DNA from 3 places in the Anaerospora sp. genome. Region 3 is predicted to be linked to each of the others. Evidence: riboswitches for the same ligand, from Rfam matches in the RefSeq annotation. Region 3 holds a riboswitch; each other region holds the start of a gene.
What was found. Region 3 has a riboswitch for lysine ahead of RTR76_RS03935 (diaminopimelate decarboxylase). Riboswitches for the same ligand answer to the same signal wherever they lie in the genome.
Positions count from the first base shown of each region.

Region 1 (4,870 bases), on a different contig from region 3:
GCGGGTATCATTAGATCCTGTTCCGGCAATAACCGTCGCTTGATCGCCGATCGCATCCAGAACTGTTGCGAATAACCGAAGTTTTTCTTCCTTGCTTAATGTTGCAGACTCGCCGGTGCTTCCGGCAACTACAACACCATCAGAACCATTTGCTACAAGATATTGGGCCAATTGTGCTGCGGCAGCATAATTTACAGATTGGTCAGGATTAAATGGGGTAACCATAGCCGTTAGAATTCTTCCGAAATCTCTCATATTATCCTCCCCTTTAATTGGATAACCCGAACCGTTCATGCAAGGCTGTAACCGCTCTATTGACATCGTCATTTTTAACAAGGACAGAAATGGACGTGTGGGAATCTACAGTTTGTAGTATCGGTATATCATTAAAAGATAATGCTTCAACAAAATTAGCCATTACACCCGGCACCTCACGCATGCCGCCGCCCACTACCGACACTTTAGCACAGTTGCGTGTTGTTTCCACTTCATAGCCAAGAGTTGCTAATTTGGCTATTGCAGTATCGGCTACCTCTTCCATAACTGTAAACATAATTAACCCCGGATGAACATTAATTAAATCAACACTAATCCCACTTTCAGCCATTGCACGAAAAACCTTAAAGCTTTCATTGTGAGTAGTTGCCGCATCCAAAATAACTTTGATTTGCATAACACCAGGCAAATACGTTACTCCAGTTGCTACCTTGTCAGAAACAGCTGTTTCACCGGTTTCTTTTTGAATTACATTTGTGATCAACGTTCCTGGAGCATCGGAAAACGTAGATTTTACCACTAGAGGAATGTTCTTTTGCATAGCAATTTCAACTGCCCTCGGATGAATTACCTTAGCCCCTTGATGGGCAAGCTGGCATACTTCACCATAACTGATTTGGTCTAATATTTTGGCATTTTTAACAATTCTTGGGTCTGCTGTCATAATGCCATCAACGTCTGTGTAGATTTCAACCAATTCCGCATTAAGAGCCGCTCCCAGCGCTGCAGCGGTTGTATCACTGCCACCGCGTCCCAGTGTCGTTAGTTCCCCGTCTACGGTCATACCTTGAAAACCGCACACAACAGGAGTTTTACCTATTTTTAAAAGATTAAGCATCCGTGAAGGATCAACCTTTAAAATACGGCCATTATTGAAATTATTATCAGTAATCATACCGGCCTGCCCGCCAGTCAGCATGACTGCATCAATTCCCGCAGCCTGCATGGTGCCTGCCATAACAACAGCCGATATGATTTCTCCACAATACATAATTTGATCAAGTTCTCTAGCTGCAATGTGTTGATACGTGTTTTTGGCTACGCCAATTAAGGTATCCGTTGCGTACGTATCCCCTTTACGTCCCATAGCTGATACTACAACTACAGGACGATAGCCTTGTTGGCGTGCATTTTCAATCTTTGACAAAACCATTTGTCGAACTTCCGGTGAGGCGACTGATGTCCCCCCAAATTTTTGTACGATAATACGCATTCTCTGCACCTCAAATTAAGTTTTGCTCAATCATATATTCGGCAATTTGTAAGGCGTTTAACGCTGCGCCCTTTCTAATTTGATCACCGACAACCCACATGTTGAGGCCGTGAGGTACAGAAGTATCTTTGCGAATGCGACCGACGAAAACCTCATTTCGGTCTGATGTATATAATGGCATCGGGTATATCATCTCATCCGGGTTGTCTTCAACAATCACTCCTGGGAAAGCATCCATTAGAGCCTTAGCTTCCTCTACAGTCAAAGGTCCTTCCAGCTCTAGATTGATTGACTCTGAATGACTCCGGTAAACAGGAACACGTACTGTCGTTGCCGATATGCCGATAGTCGAGTCACCAAGAATCTTGTGTGTTTCATGCACCATTTTCATTTCTTCTTTTGTATAACCATTTTCTAGAAAAACGTCAATTTGCGGCAAAAGATTAAATGCGATTTGATAATGCTTAGGCAGGCTGGCACTGGGCAGAATGTTAGCTACAACCGGACGTTTGTCGATTGTGGCTTTCACCTGCTCATCAAGCTCATCTATCGCTTCCTTGCCGGCTCCTGACACCGCCTGATAAGTAGAGACGATGATCCTCTTTATTTTTACTTTATCATAAATTGGTTTTAAAGCCATCGCCATAATAATAGTTGAGCAATTAGGATTGGCGATGATGCCCTGATGCTCATGAATAGCCAGAGGATTAACTTCAGGTACTACCAGAGGCACATTGGGGTCCATTCTAAATGCACTTGAATTATCAATAACAACCGCTCCGCGTTTGACCGCTTCCGGCGCAAGCGCTTTGCTTGCTGCTCCACCAGCAAATAATGCAATTTGCACATTTTCAAAGGATTCAGGTTTTGCTTCTTCCACCACATATGTCTGACCCATAAAGTCTATTGTTTTACCAGCTGAACGTGCTGAAGCCAGTAATTTCAAATTGGCAAAGGGAAAATTTCTTTCTTCAATTAGCTTTAAAAATTCCTGTCCAACTGCTCCAGTAGCTCCTAAAATTGCCACATTATACTTTTTCATACTACCACTCCATTCAGCATTTAATCCATTATTTGTTCTAAGCCGCAAACCAGACCACTTATTGAAAGCACTTTTTTACATGCTAGTACAACGCCGGGCATAAAGGATTCACGGGAGATGGAATCATGACGTACAACAAGCGTTTGTCCTAGACCACCAAATATAACCTCTTGATGAGCTACATATCCCGGAAGGCGAACGCTGTGAATATGTATTCCTGCGTAATTTGCTCCTCTGGCTCCTTGTAGCTTTTCTACTTCATCAGGATGTCCCTGCTCTAAAATTCCCCGTTTTTGGGCAATTAGTTCAGCGGTGCGCAAAGCGGTCCCCGATGGCGCATCAAGCTTCTGATCATGGTGAAGTTCAATTATTTCAATATGAGGAAAATACTTAGCTGCATCCTGTGCCAATTTCATCATTAGAATAGCTCCAACAGAGAAATTTGGTGAAACAAGCGCATTAACACCAGTCGTCGTGCATAATTCGCGAACTTCAGTCAGGTTTTCTTCTGATAAACCTGTAGTACCGACTACAGGACATACCCCACTATTCAAGGCAACCCGGATATTATTCATTACTGACTCTGGCCTTGTAAAATCAACCATGACTTGTGGTTTTGTTTCATTGATTATTGTTTGCAAATCATTGCCAATCATTACGCCAAGTTTGCCAACACCAATCAAATCACCAACATCACTAAAATCAGATTTTACATCAACCGCTCCTACAATTTGCAACTGATCATCTGTATGTACTGCTTTTAATACTTCTCTACCCATTTTTCCATAAGCACCACAAACCAATACCCGAATCACAAACGCCACCTCCGAAAATTAAAATAAGGCAGTCGGTAGAGCTAATCTCACCGACTACCTTATATAGGCAGAAATAAAGGATAACATGGAAAATATGATATTTCCCTTTATCCTAGTGAGATAGCGCTCCACCGAAGAACAACCTTCAGTGACAGTTTTAACACCTATTCGATGTAAAACCAGCGTGAAAGACCGGCATCATTTCACACTTCGGCAGTCAACCCTTTTCTTCCAGTTCATCGACACCACTCTTCCTGAAAGTACTCCTGTTGACCGCACCTCTACCTTAACCCTGTACAGGATGAGGTCTATTTATTTTACGTTCATTGTATAATAATGGTTACATGGAAGTCAACAAAGTTTTGAACTTTTTATCTGTATTTTACAGCTTATCTGTAAAATACACCTTCGTAACGCCTTATTTCATCAAGCCGTAACGACGAAATCTCTTCATAAATTAAGGCTGCCTATCATTCAGGCAGCCTTAACTATCAAATATTAAGCGCGCATTTCCATACGCAGTCTATCGGCGATCATTGCCATAAACTCTGAATTTGTCGGTTTGCCTTTTTCCAGTTTTACCGTGTAGCCGAACAAACGATTAATCATATCGATATTCCCTCTGTTCCAGGCAACTTCAATCGCATGACGAATTGCTCTTTCCACACGGCTGGGAGTAGTAGAGTATTTTTCGGCAATCATAGGATATAAAACTTTAGTAACGGCACCAAGCAGTTCAATTTCAGATATAATCATCATGATGGCATCCCGCAAATATTGATAACCTTTAATATGAGCAGGAATACCAATTTCCCGAATAATATTGGTTACTTCAACGTCAACAGATTTTGCTTTGATTGCTTGCGCAGTTACCTGCGGGCGCTGAGTAGTAATCATACCGGCAAGCTGCCTGATACGGCTAACCAGTACTTCCATATTAAACGGCTTCAACACATAATAATCTGCACCTAATTCAACAACACGCTGTGTGATTGTTTCTTGACCGAAAGCGGTCAGCATAATAATTTTAGGGCGCTTACCACCGGTAGTATTAATTCGCTCTAATACACCAATGCCATCAAGATGTGGCATAATAATATCAAGAATAACGACATCCGGCTTTTTTTCATCAATGATCGATATGATTTGCTCGCCATTGTAGGCAACACCTACTACTTCAATATCAGGCTGCTGGCTGAGATACTCATTCATGATTTCGGAAAACTCTTTATTATCATCCGCAAACGCCACTTTGATTCGTTCTTTGAGCACTTGAACATCCTCCCTGCATCGTTTTACATTTTTATAAATTCGACAAAGTTACGTCAATTCCTTCCTTTATTGGAAAAAAATCCAAATTTCTTCCATTTATATAATTAACTTCCAGAATGCTTGTTTTTTAGTAATTTATAATCAAAAAAGATCATTATTCCACTTTTGTATTAGTGGATAATGATCTCTCTTATTATCTACTCTATCAAGAAGCCTGTAAATAAAAATCGTCTTTATAACTAAATAGTTTAT
Region 1 is NZ_DALZUO010000012.1:31,616-36,485, reverse strand. It holds gene dapA (4-hydroxy-tetrahydrodipicolinate synthase) at 1-255, opposite strand, end outside; gene dapG (aspartate kinase) at 269-1,489, opposite strand; gene RTR76_RS11405 (aspartate-semialdehyde dehydrogenase) at 1,500-2,531, opposite strand; gene dapB (4-hydroxy-tetrahydrodipicolinate reductase) at 2,552-3,346, opposite strand; lysine riboswitch at 3,460-3,638, opposite strand; gene spo0A (sporulation transcription factor Spo0A) at 3,845-4,618, opposite strand; gene spoIVB (SpoIVB peptidase) at 4,824-4,870, opposite strand, start outside.
Region 1: another riboswitch for lysine. It lies ahead of dapB (4-hydroxy-tetrahydrodipicolinate reductase); the one in region 3 lies ahead of RTR76_RS03935 (diaminopimelate decarboxylase).

Region 2 (4,870 bases), on a different contig from region 3:
GTGAGACTTTGGATAAAAAACAGTATAGCATCGAAGTAGAGGAGGAAAAGCAGCTGATTCGGCAAAGTGCCGATCATGTTGGAGGCATTACGGAAGCCTCTGGAGGGGTTGATCCTGACATTGATGAAAACTTAATGCGATTATCCGGAGGACCCTGATAAAAAGATAAATCCCCATCCCGTTGGTAATGGGATGGGGATTTATCTTTTATTGCTGGCGTGACTTGCTCTGTAAGTCAGAAGAATCTTTTTTATTTAAAAACAGCAGATAGAATAGATAAATTGCGAAAACTACCGGGACTCCGGTATAAAGGACAATTTGCTGGGACTCATCAAAGTAAAGACTGGCAATAATTCCGGCATTAAGGAGAAAGGCCAATATTGGTACTAGAGGGTATAAGGGAGTCCGAACTGCCAAGTTTTTTAATTGGCCACCCAACTGTACATATTTACGGCGGAAATTCAACTGGCACCAGGCAATAATCATCCAAATCAGACACCCTGTCAGACCTGTACTTGACATGAGCCATATGTAGACAGTATCAGCTGCATACGTTTCAGTCAGAAGGGATAGACAGGCTAGCAATAAGGTAATTAGTACGCCGCCATACGGAACACCGTTCTTATTGAGGTTGCCCAGCCAGGAGGGTGCATGACCATCTTTAGACATGGACCACAGCAGGCGGGAGCAAGCATAGAGTGCCGAGTTGCCGGCAGATAAAGCAGAGGTTAACACAACAAAGCTCATAACATCTTTGGCAAAAGGAATTCCCAGACGTCCGAAGACATGGGCAAAGGGACTCTCCAGTACTCCGGCTTCTTCCATCGGGATGGTAGCTGCTAGAATAATAATAGCTAATACATAAAATATAATAATTCGTAGTCCGATACCGCGAATAACTTTAGGCACGTGTTTTTCAGGATTTTGACACTCACCTGCGGCAATTCCGACAAGCTCTGCCCCTTGGAAGGAGTAGACTACAGCAATCATAGTTAAAAATACGGCACTAAACCCATTGGGAAATAAGCCGCTGCCCGTATTGTAGTTTGAGAAACCGACAGCTCCTTCATTACCGGAGAAGCCAAAAATCAGGCCGGCACCGGCAATAATAAAGCCAACGATAGCAGCAACCTTAATGCTGGCAAACCAAAACTCTGTTTCACCATAGGCTTTTACGGAAATGAGATTTAGCAGGGCCAAAGCTACAGCAAAGACTGCACACCATATCCAAACAGGAACCTGAGCAAACCAGTGATGCATAATAATTCCGGCTGCTGTGAAATCTGCAGCAATACAAATTGCCCAGTTTATCCAATATAACCAGCCGGTAGTAAAACCTGCGCCAGGGGAAATAAACCGGGACGCATAGCTTTGGAATGAACCAGAAACAGGCATTGCTACCGTTAGCTCCATTAAGCAAAGCAATACCAGGTACATAACAAGGCCGCCGGCAAGATAAGCGAGGATGGCGCCAAAAGGCCCTGCCTGATGGATTGTTTGGCCTGAACCCATAAATAGTCCGGTGCCAATGGTCCCCCCAATAGAAATCATCATTAAATGGCGGGGGAGCATATCACGTTTTAGCCCTTGCTTCTCCGGGCAGAGTTGTTCTAGATCAACACTTGCTTTTGACATGATTTAACCTCCTATTTATTTGCGTAAAAAAGCAGCGTGAACAATCTCACGCTGCTTAAGATAGATATCTTAGCGCTAATGAGATAGTCCTCCACCTAAAAACATTTTAGGTGACAGTCTTGCACTTATTCAGTACAAGCCCAGCAGCAAGTGATTGCCTCAACCCGCGCTTCGGCGAATATCCCTTTCCCTACAATTCATCGCATTGGCAAAGCTTATCGTAGATAATCATGAGTATTCGCGCCTCTATCTGGCACACTATTTATTTCTAAATATGATTATAGTATACTCTTTGTGGACACGTCAATGATTTGTCTTTTTACGATGGGGAAAATACCATAGAATGAAACGAGAATAGTATTGACTGATATGAGCGAGTGTAATATGATGGTAATAATTCAATATCTAAAGGGGAGTAGCTATTAGGTATAGTCAACACCACTGCTAACGCATGGCTGTACCGTTGGAATATCCAACAGCGAGACCTTTAGTATGGCCATATACATACTAAGGTCTTATTTTCGTGGAGAGAAAAGGCCTTACGACGTTTGTAAGGCCTTTTTATTGTTTTGCTATAAAAATATGGTGAAAGGGGTTATTTCGATGGAACTATTGGCAGCGTTAGGCAGTATTACATTCATCAATCTAATACTAAGCGGCGATAATGCGGTCATCATAGCTCTGGCTAGTAGAAACTTACCCCCCGAACAGCGCAAAAAGGCTGTCTTATGGGGAAGTGCGGGAGCAGTGGTATTGCGGATTGTTTTAACTATGATCGCAGCTCTCTTGCTACAAATTCCTTATGTACAATTTGCCGGTGGTTTAGCTTTATTATGGATTGCTGTAAGCTTACTAGGTGATGACAAACAACATGATGTAGCTTGTAAAGAAGCAGCAAGCTTTTCCGAAGCAATAAAAGTAATTTTATTTGCCGATCTTATTATGAGTCTTGATAATGTCCTGGCTATCGCCGGAGTTGCTAACGGCAATATGCTGTTACTTATCGCCGGGCTGGCAATGAGTGTTCCGCTAGTTATTTTTGGCAGTCAGATGTTGATGTCTCTTATGGATCGGTATCCAATTATAATTTATATTGGAGCGGCTATTTTAGGCTGGACAGCAGCCAAAATGATGGTAGCAGATGCTGCTATGGGGCCGATTCTTGAACCCTATGCGCTATTGCTTGAACTTGCATTGACGGCATCTGTGGTTGGCGTAGGCCATTGGCTGAAAGTCCGAGCGCAAAGTGTTCCCGCAAACACAGAAGGTGCTCCTGCTTTTCGGGATGGTGAAAAATAAGTAAAACAACCGGTTCGCTTAAGCGAGCCGGTTGTTTTACTTATATGCACTATGTGTCAGAGATATTGACAGGGAATATCCTGACTGCTACCATAAAATTGTGTATACTGCTTTCAGACAAAATAAATTGTAAGGATGCGTTTTGATGAACGAAATTACCAGTATTGATATAGGACGGGCTGCACTCCGCATGGCGCTTAGTGAAACTCGGCAAGATGAACAAGATACCCGGCAGGGATTGCAAAAGCGAAATATACTGTCGGTGGCTGTTGACTTTGGCGGAGAGTTTGTTCCCTCTGTAAAGAAAATCATTGAAAGGGCTGTCGTAGCTGCACAGCGTCAGGGTGTTGTAGCTGCCAATCACGTAGGTGAGGGGGCGGTTGCCGGTGCTACAAGGGCAGCTCTCGAACAAATTGCCTCAAGAGCTATCGGCCTGAATGTGGGCGGAAAAATCGGCATTGCCCGTTATGAGGAACATTTGTGTGTGGCTATTTATTTTGGTGTTGGAGTCCTGAATCTTAACGAAGTGGCGGTAGGCTTAGCACATCGATCTTTGCCATCCGATCAACCATAGAAGAGCCGGCCTAGGGCCGGCTCTTCTTTATATATGGATATTTTCTTCAGGTAAGTATTGGCAATAAACGGAAATTGGATTATAATAGCTAATGATAATTAGTATCAATAGACCGATCGGCAAGGGTGGTTTTTTATGAATATACAAGCTTTTACTGTTGATGATTTACACGAAATTGTAGATGCTCTGTCTACGGCAGTAGATGCTAAAGATCCCTATACACACGGACACTCGGAGCGGGTAGCGCACTTAGCAATAGCTATAGCCAGAACAATGGGAATGACACGTGAGCAGCAATCCATTTTGCACATTGGCGCTCATCTGCATGATGTGGGGAAAATTGGTGTTCCTGACGCAGTTCTTTGTAAACCCGGCAGACTGACAGATGAAGAATATGCTGCCATCAAGATGCACTCGATGATTGGCTATAATATTGTTCGCAAAGTTCGTATTCTGCATCCTGTTGCTACAATTGTTCGTTCTCATCATGAACGAATGGATGGCAGAGGATACCCCGACGGACTGCAAGGTGAAGAAATTCCCATGGAAGCCCGGATCGTTGCAGTCGCAGATTCATATGATGCTATGACCAGCCAGCGTCTATACAAGGTTTGTGTTTCCCCGGCGGAAGCAGTAAATGAAGTTAAACGATGTGCAGGAACGCAGTTTGATGCCGATGTAGTCGAGGCATTCAACCAACTGTTTGCAAGCGGAGCATTGACAATCGAACAATCTGCATGAGCTATTTGCTTTTTTGGGGCAAATGGCTTTTTTTTCTGCCGACCCAGAAAAATAATGCCATCCCCACAATAACTACCGACAGACTGGTTAACTGAGCTGATTTCAGTCCCCACAGCAGCGTATTATAATCGCCCCGCAGGTATTCAAGAAAGAATCGGGCTGTCGAGTATAACACGGCATAAAGGATAAATACCTGTCCTTTAGCGTGATTTGTTGTGCGGAATAAGAGTAAGAGGACAAAAATGATAATGTCGATTTGACCTTCCCAAATTTCTGCCGGCCACAGAGGCTGGCTGCCGTAAGTCTGATAGGCTAATGTCGTAGAGGGATATAAAATACCGAAGTTACTGCCTGTAGGGTGCCCAAATGCATCCCCATTCATAAGATTAGCCATACGACCGATTGCTTGTCCCATGATAACTGCTGGAGCAGCTACAATATCGGCAAAAGCCCATGTATCTATACCATGTCGCTTAGTATAGAGGTAACCGACTAATGTTCCTAGCAGTACTCCGCCTTGAATAGCCATACCACCCTGCCAGACAAAAGGAATCTCCAATAGATGATCTTGGTAATAGTGCCAGTCAAAAAAGAATACATCCCACAAGCGGGCGCCTACAA
Region 2 is NZ_DALZUO010000002.1:230,514-235,383, forward strand. It holds gene RTR76_RS03160 (hypothetical protein) at 9-158, shown strand; gene RTR76_RS03165 (amino acid permease) at 208-1,635, opposite strand; lysine riboswitch at 1,712-1,892, opposite strand; gene RTR76_RS03170 (TerC family protein) at 2,239-2,934, shown strand; gene RTR76_RS03175 (HutP family protein) at 3,080-3,508, shown strand; gene RTR76_RS03180 (HD-GYP domain-containing protein) at 3,644-4,249, shown strand; gene lgt (prolipoprotein diacylglyceryl transferase) at 4,251-4,870, opposite strand, start outside.
Region 2: another riboswitch for lysine. It lies ahead of RTR76_RS03165 (amino acid permease); the one in region 3 lies ahead of RTR76_RS03935 (diaminopimelate decarboxylase).

Region 3 (4,870 bases):
TATAGGGGAGCAGCTTTTTCCAATTGCTCATGCTTTCTGCTTTGATATTAGCCCCCATATAAATACCGGTTGATACCTGCGCTACTGTAATCACCCATGTCGGCATAGGCAGCGGCTCCAGGCCGGAGCACACTAACGCTGCCGTAACCAGAGTAGGGCCTAACATCCAGGGTGTCGGCAGTCCTATCCGCTGAGCAGCTAAGGTTCCGATTAATACGGCTGTCACAAAGAATAGCTCTGTAGCAGGTTCCATTGTACTCTGAGCAGTTGTCCGCTGAATAGTCGTATCCACCACCTCTGCCAAGCCATGACGAGCCAGGAAGGGTACAGTAAACACAACTGCCAATAAGCGCAATGTCTGCATAAAGGTAACTACAGTAGCATCAGCATTCAATTCCTTGCTTAAAACTGCCATTTGGCTTAACCCACCAGGTACAGAGCCTAGCAAACTGCTTGCCAGATCGACGCCTGTCCGCTTATGCGTAATATACCCCATAAGTAAACTAAACGCAATGGTTGCAACAGTCGCAGCAAGCATCACAGGCAATTGATCGGCAATTTGCCTGGCAGTAGTCATGGTAAAGGGGCTGCCCATTGTAATCCCCAGTACGACTAAAGCTCCTTTGCGCAGCGCGGCAGGCCAATAGACAACCTTTTGAAATCCCAGTTGAATCACTAATATTACCGCAAGCGGCCCTAATGTCCACGGCAGTGGCAAATTCAATAAATAAAATACCGTCCCTCCTGCCAAAGCCTGGAGAAAGGTCATTAGTATCTTATAGCTATTCTTCGTTGTTGAAGTAAACTTTGTAGAAATGCATGCCTTTTTCGTCGTCAAATCCCCTTTCAATATGGCGAGTTGCATCTTCTAAGCCGGATTTAACCTGAATATCCACGCCCGTATCCAGTTTTATATTGCTCTTCATTTTGCGTTTCATCGATTTTACTGCACCATTGGAAATATCAAACGTTTCCTGAACCACTTTTTCCTGGGTAAGATCATAGTTTTTCTTATGCTGTTTAAACTCATGCATAAGTTCCGGATCACCAATAACCTGTTCTGCAAAGTCGTTTAAATCAAAGCTGCTTTTCCCTTCAAAATAGGCTACTGAATTGTTAATAAACGAGACCTGGTCCTTTTTATCAGCCTGATACATTTGCCCGTATACATTCTCGGAAAAATCACGACATAAATTTAAATACGTTTCCGTATGAAAATGACTATCCTCTACAGGAACGACCTGCAAGAATTCTTCTGTCCAGTATTGCGCTTCAGTATCGCTTTTATTGCCTTTATCGATAATTGCCACCCGGTAGCCGCCAAGTGACTGACTGTTAAAAATAAGACAGCCTTTATCCATTTTCCGGACATTAATACCATCCTCACAGGCAATGGTAATATCCAGACGATGCTCACTAATCCGCAGATAAGTATCTTTATTCTCTGTTTTAAAAATACCAATAGCATCAACTGCCTGTCCGTCTAAAATACAGTCAGCCAAATAAACCATATAAAATTCCCCTTGCTTAACTTTGGGATTAGTGGAATTCTCATACAGGCATTTTAATACATTAACTGATTGGTCATAAAAATTCTGTTTGTTAATAAAAGCCCTGCTGACACACATATACACTTCATTCAGGTGAATATCCGTCTCATGGTGAAAAGAGTACAACTGTTCACTCTTAAAAGATGACAAAAAGTATTTAAGCAGTATTTCTTCTAAGTTACCATCTGTCAGCGGGTAAAGAGCAGGAGTAATTGTCATGCCTTCCCCTTTTAACTTATTGCCGACTTTATGTATGGCCAATTTATCAATACGAGCATGATTCAGTTCAAACACAATATCTCTCCTTTAGCTAAAACGACATAAAACTATTATAGCAAAATATAAGAACCGACTGTAAAAATTTATATATTTTTACAATAAAAATAAGAGACAGTCACTTGATTGTGACTGTCTCTCTAAACAGCTTCATTACCTGCTATTCTTGTGTTTTGGTTGCTGCTGCCAGCTGCTTCTCTTCTAGAGCATCAAAATCCAAAGTAGCAAACAAATCTTCCAGTGTTTCTGCGCGACGAATCATCCGGACCGATCCATCAGGTCGCAGCAGCAATTCAGCGGAACGCAGTTTGCCATTATAGTTAAAGCCCATAGCATGACCATGTGCTCCGGCATCATGAATAACGACTAAATCACCGATATCCACTTGTGGCAAGGCACGGTCAATTGCAAATTTATCATTATTCTCACACAGCGATCCCGTTACGTCGTAGACATGGTCCAAAGGCCATGTTTCTTTGCCGAGTACGGTAATATGATGATACGAGCCATACAAAGCAGGCCGCATCAGATTAACCATGCAGGCATCAAGTCCGACATAGTTCTTATGGATGTTTTTCTTGTGCAGCACAGTTGATACCAGATAACCATAAGGTCCGGTAACCATACGGCCGCATTCGAGCGCCAGTTGGAGCGGATGAAGACCGTTTGCAACGATCTTAGCCTCGTAGGCCTTGTGGACCTGCTTGCCAACATACTGCAGGTCAACAGCTTCCTGTTCTGGCCGGTACGGGATGCCAATACCGCCGCCAAGGTCAATAAACTCCACGCGTATACCTAATTCGCGGTGAATATCGACTGCCAAATCAAACATCATATTGGCTGTTTCCACAAAGGAGTCAGGATTGAGTTCATTTGAAATAACCATCGTATGCAAGCCAAAGCGTTTAACCCCTTTAGCTTTGCAGATACGATATGCTTCAAAAATCTGCTCCCGTGTCAAGCCATATTTCGCTTCTTCAGGAAACCCGATGATGGTATTGCCGCTCTTGAGAAGCGGACCGGGGTTATAGCGGAAGGAAATCATTTCCGGCAAACCGGCATGTTTTTCCAGATAAGCAATATGGGTAATATCATCTAAATTGATAATCGCGCCCAGTTCTTTTGCTTTCACATATTCATCATAGGGAGTATCATTCGATGAGAATATAATATCAGTACCGGTGACGCCTACTTTTTCAGCGAGAATTAATTCCGCCATTGAGCTGCAGTCAGCACCGATGCCTTCTTCTTTAAGAATTTGCATCAGATAGGGATTAGGCGCAGCCTTTACAGCAAAATATTCTTTGAAACCGGGAGCCCAAGCGAAAGCTGCCAACAAGTTACGGGCATTATCGCGGATTGCTTTTTCATCATAAAGATGAAAGGGGGTTGGATAACTGCGAATAATTTCTTCAAGTTTCTGCTTGGAAACGGGAATTTTTTTATCAGCCAATTCTATTCCTCCTCAATATTGTAGCAAACCGCTTAAAATAATAAAAAGCGGTTCGCGTAAATACTATCTTCGCAAACCGCTAGTTTATAACTCAATTAACTTAGCCGTGCAAGATAGCGCTCCATCCGTAAATCGGATGACAGTCCTGTGCTTGATTCAGCCCAGAACCAGCAAACGGGAGCAGGCCTGCTGCCATTCACTTCGGCGGCCCTTCCTTTCAGTATCTGTCTTCGCTGGCCAGCTCAAGATACTTACTATTAATAACCGCACCTCTACCTAACAATATTTATTTTATACTAGTATAGCGCCTGACAGCAACAAGTGTCAACCTTTAGTACATTAACCGCATTAAATTTTGGTTTATCTTGAGTATCTTTTTCCCCAACCTAACCTCAAACCTAACCCGGTCAAATTACTAGTACCGAAACTTTCTTAATTAGTGGCGTTGTATGCCTTTCTCACTGTACTTATCCAAGAGCTCACCGACCGTAACGATCTGATAGCCTTCAGCTTTTATTTTCTCCATCAGGATTGGCAATGCCTCTGCCGTTTGAACCGGTGTGTCAGATGCATGCATGAGAATAATCGCCCCTGGCTTGAGTCGCTTCATAATCCGGTCAACGATGACGTCCCTGCCGGGATTTTTCCAGTCCAAAGAGTCTACATTCCAGATAATCGTTTTATAGCCAACTTCCTGAGTGGCCTGCAACGACTTTTGATTATAGTGTCCATTTGGCGGGCGCATCAAGGTTGCGTCTACGCCTGTCACTTCTTTAATCTGGGCATGTGCTTTCTGAAGGTCCTCTTTTACCCATTCCGGCGTTCTATCGCCATAGTTCTCATGGCGATAGCCATGGCTGGCTATTTCATGCCCGTCGGCTACCATGCGCTGAGCAACTTCCGGGAACTTTTTTGCCCAGGGTCCCATGATAAAAAAAGTAACTTTCGTATCATTTTTCTTTAGGGTATCCAAAATGGATGGCGTAAATTTATTGCCCCACGAATGATCAAAAGTCAATGCCACTACCTTTTGCTCCGTCCTGGTAGCTGCAATTGCGATAGGGCCATTGGTATTAATTTGATCCGAAACCTGGACATAAACCGCACTGATGGCAAAAAGACCGATGATACTGAAAAAAATGTGCCGATGGCTAAACAGCCGGCGCAAATCAAGAATCATAATTCCGCTCCACCTCCCAACATACACTACCAATCTATGCTTGAAGATGGCCCATTATGCGTTTTCCTATTGCCAGCGTACGTAGGGGAATTTTTTTACTATATACAGGATCAGCTGATCTGAGATACTGTAAGCGAGCCGCAGCGTAAGCACAACCGTACCGGCTGTTATCCACCAGATAAAATCGCTGCGCCTAAACTCTGCCGGGATTAGCAGAACAGCCGCTGCAATCACTACAATAAACGCAATGCTAAGTGGCAGAAGCGTTTGAATTGCACCAAAAACCCATTTGCTATATATGCGAGTTGTCTGTTCATCCTGCCGGGCGGTAAATACATGTTGAATCGCTTCTGCCTTCTCGTGCACCCATTTCTCAAGTTTACCAGTTATTACATAAGAGCCGCCTGCAGG
Region 3 is NZ_DALZUO010000003.1:69,670-74,539, reverse strand. It holds gene RTR76_RS03945 (AbrB family transcriptional regulator) at 1-769, opposite strand, end outside; gene RTR76_RS03940 (nucleoid-associated protein) at 783-1,844, opposite strand; gene RTR76_RS03935 (diaminopimelate decarboxylase) at 1,987-3,279, opposite strand; lysine riboswitch at 3,386-3,562, opposite strand; gene pdaB (polysaccharide deacetylase family sporulation protein PdaB) at 3,716-4,459, opposite strand; gene RTR76_RS03925 (hypothetical protein) at 4,526-4,870, opposite strand, start outside.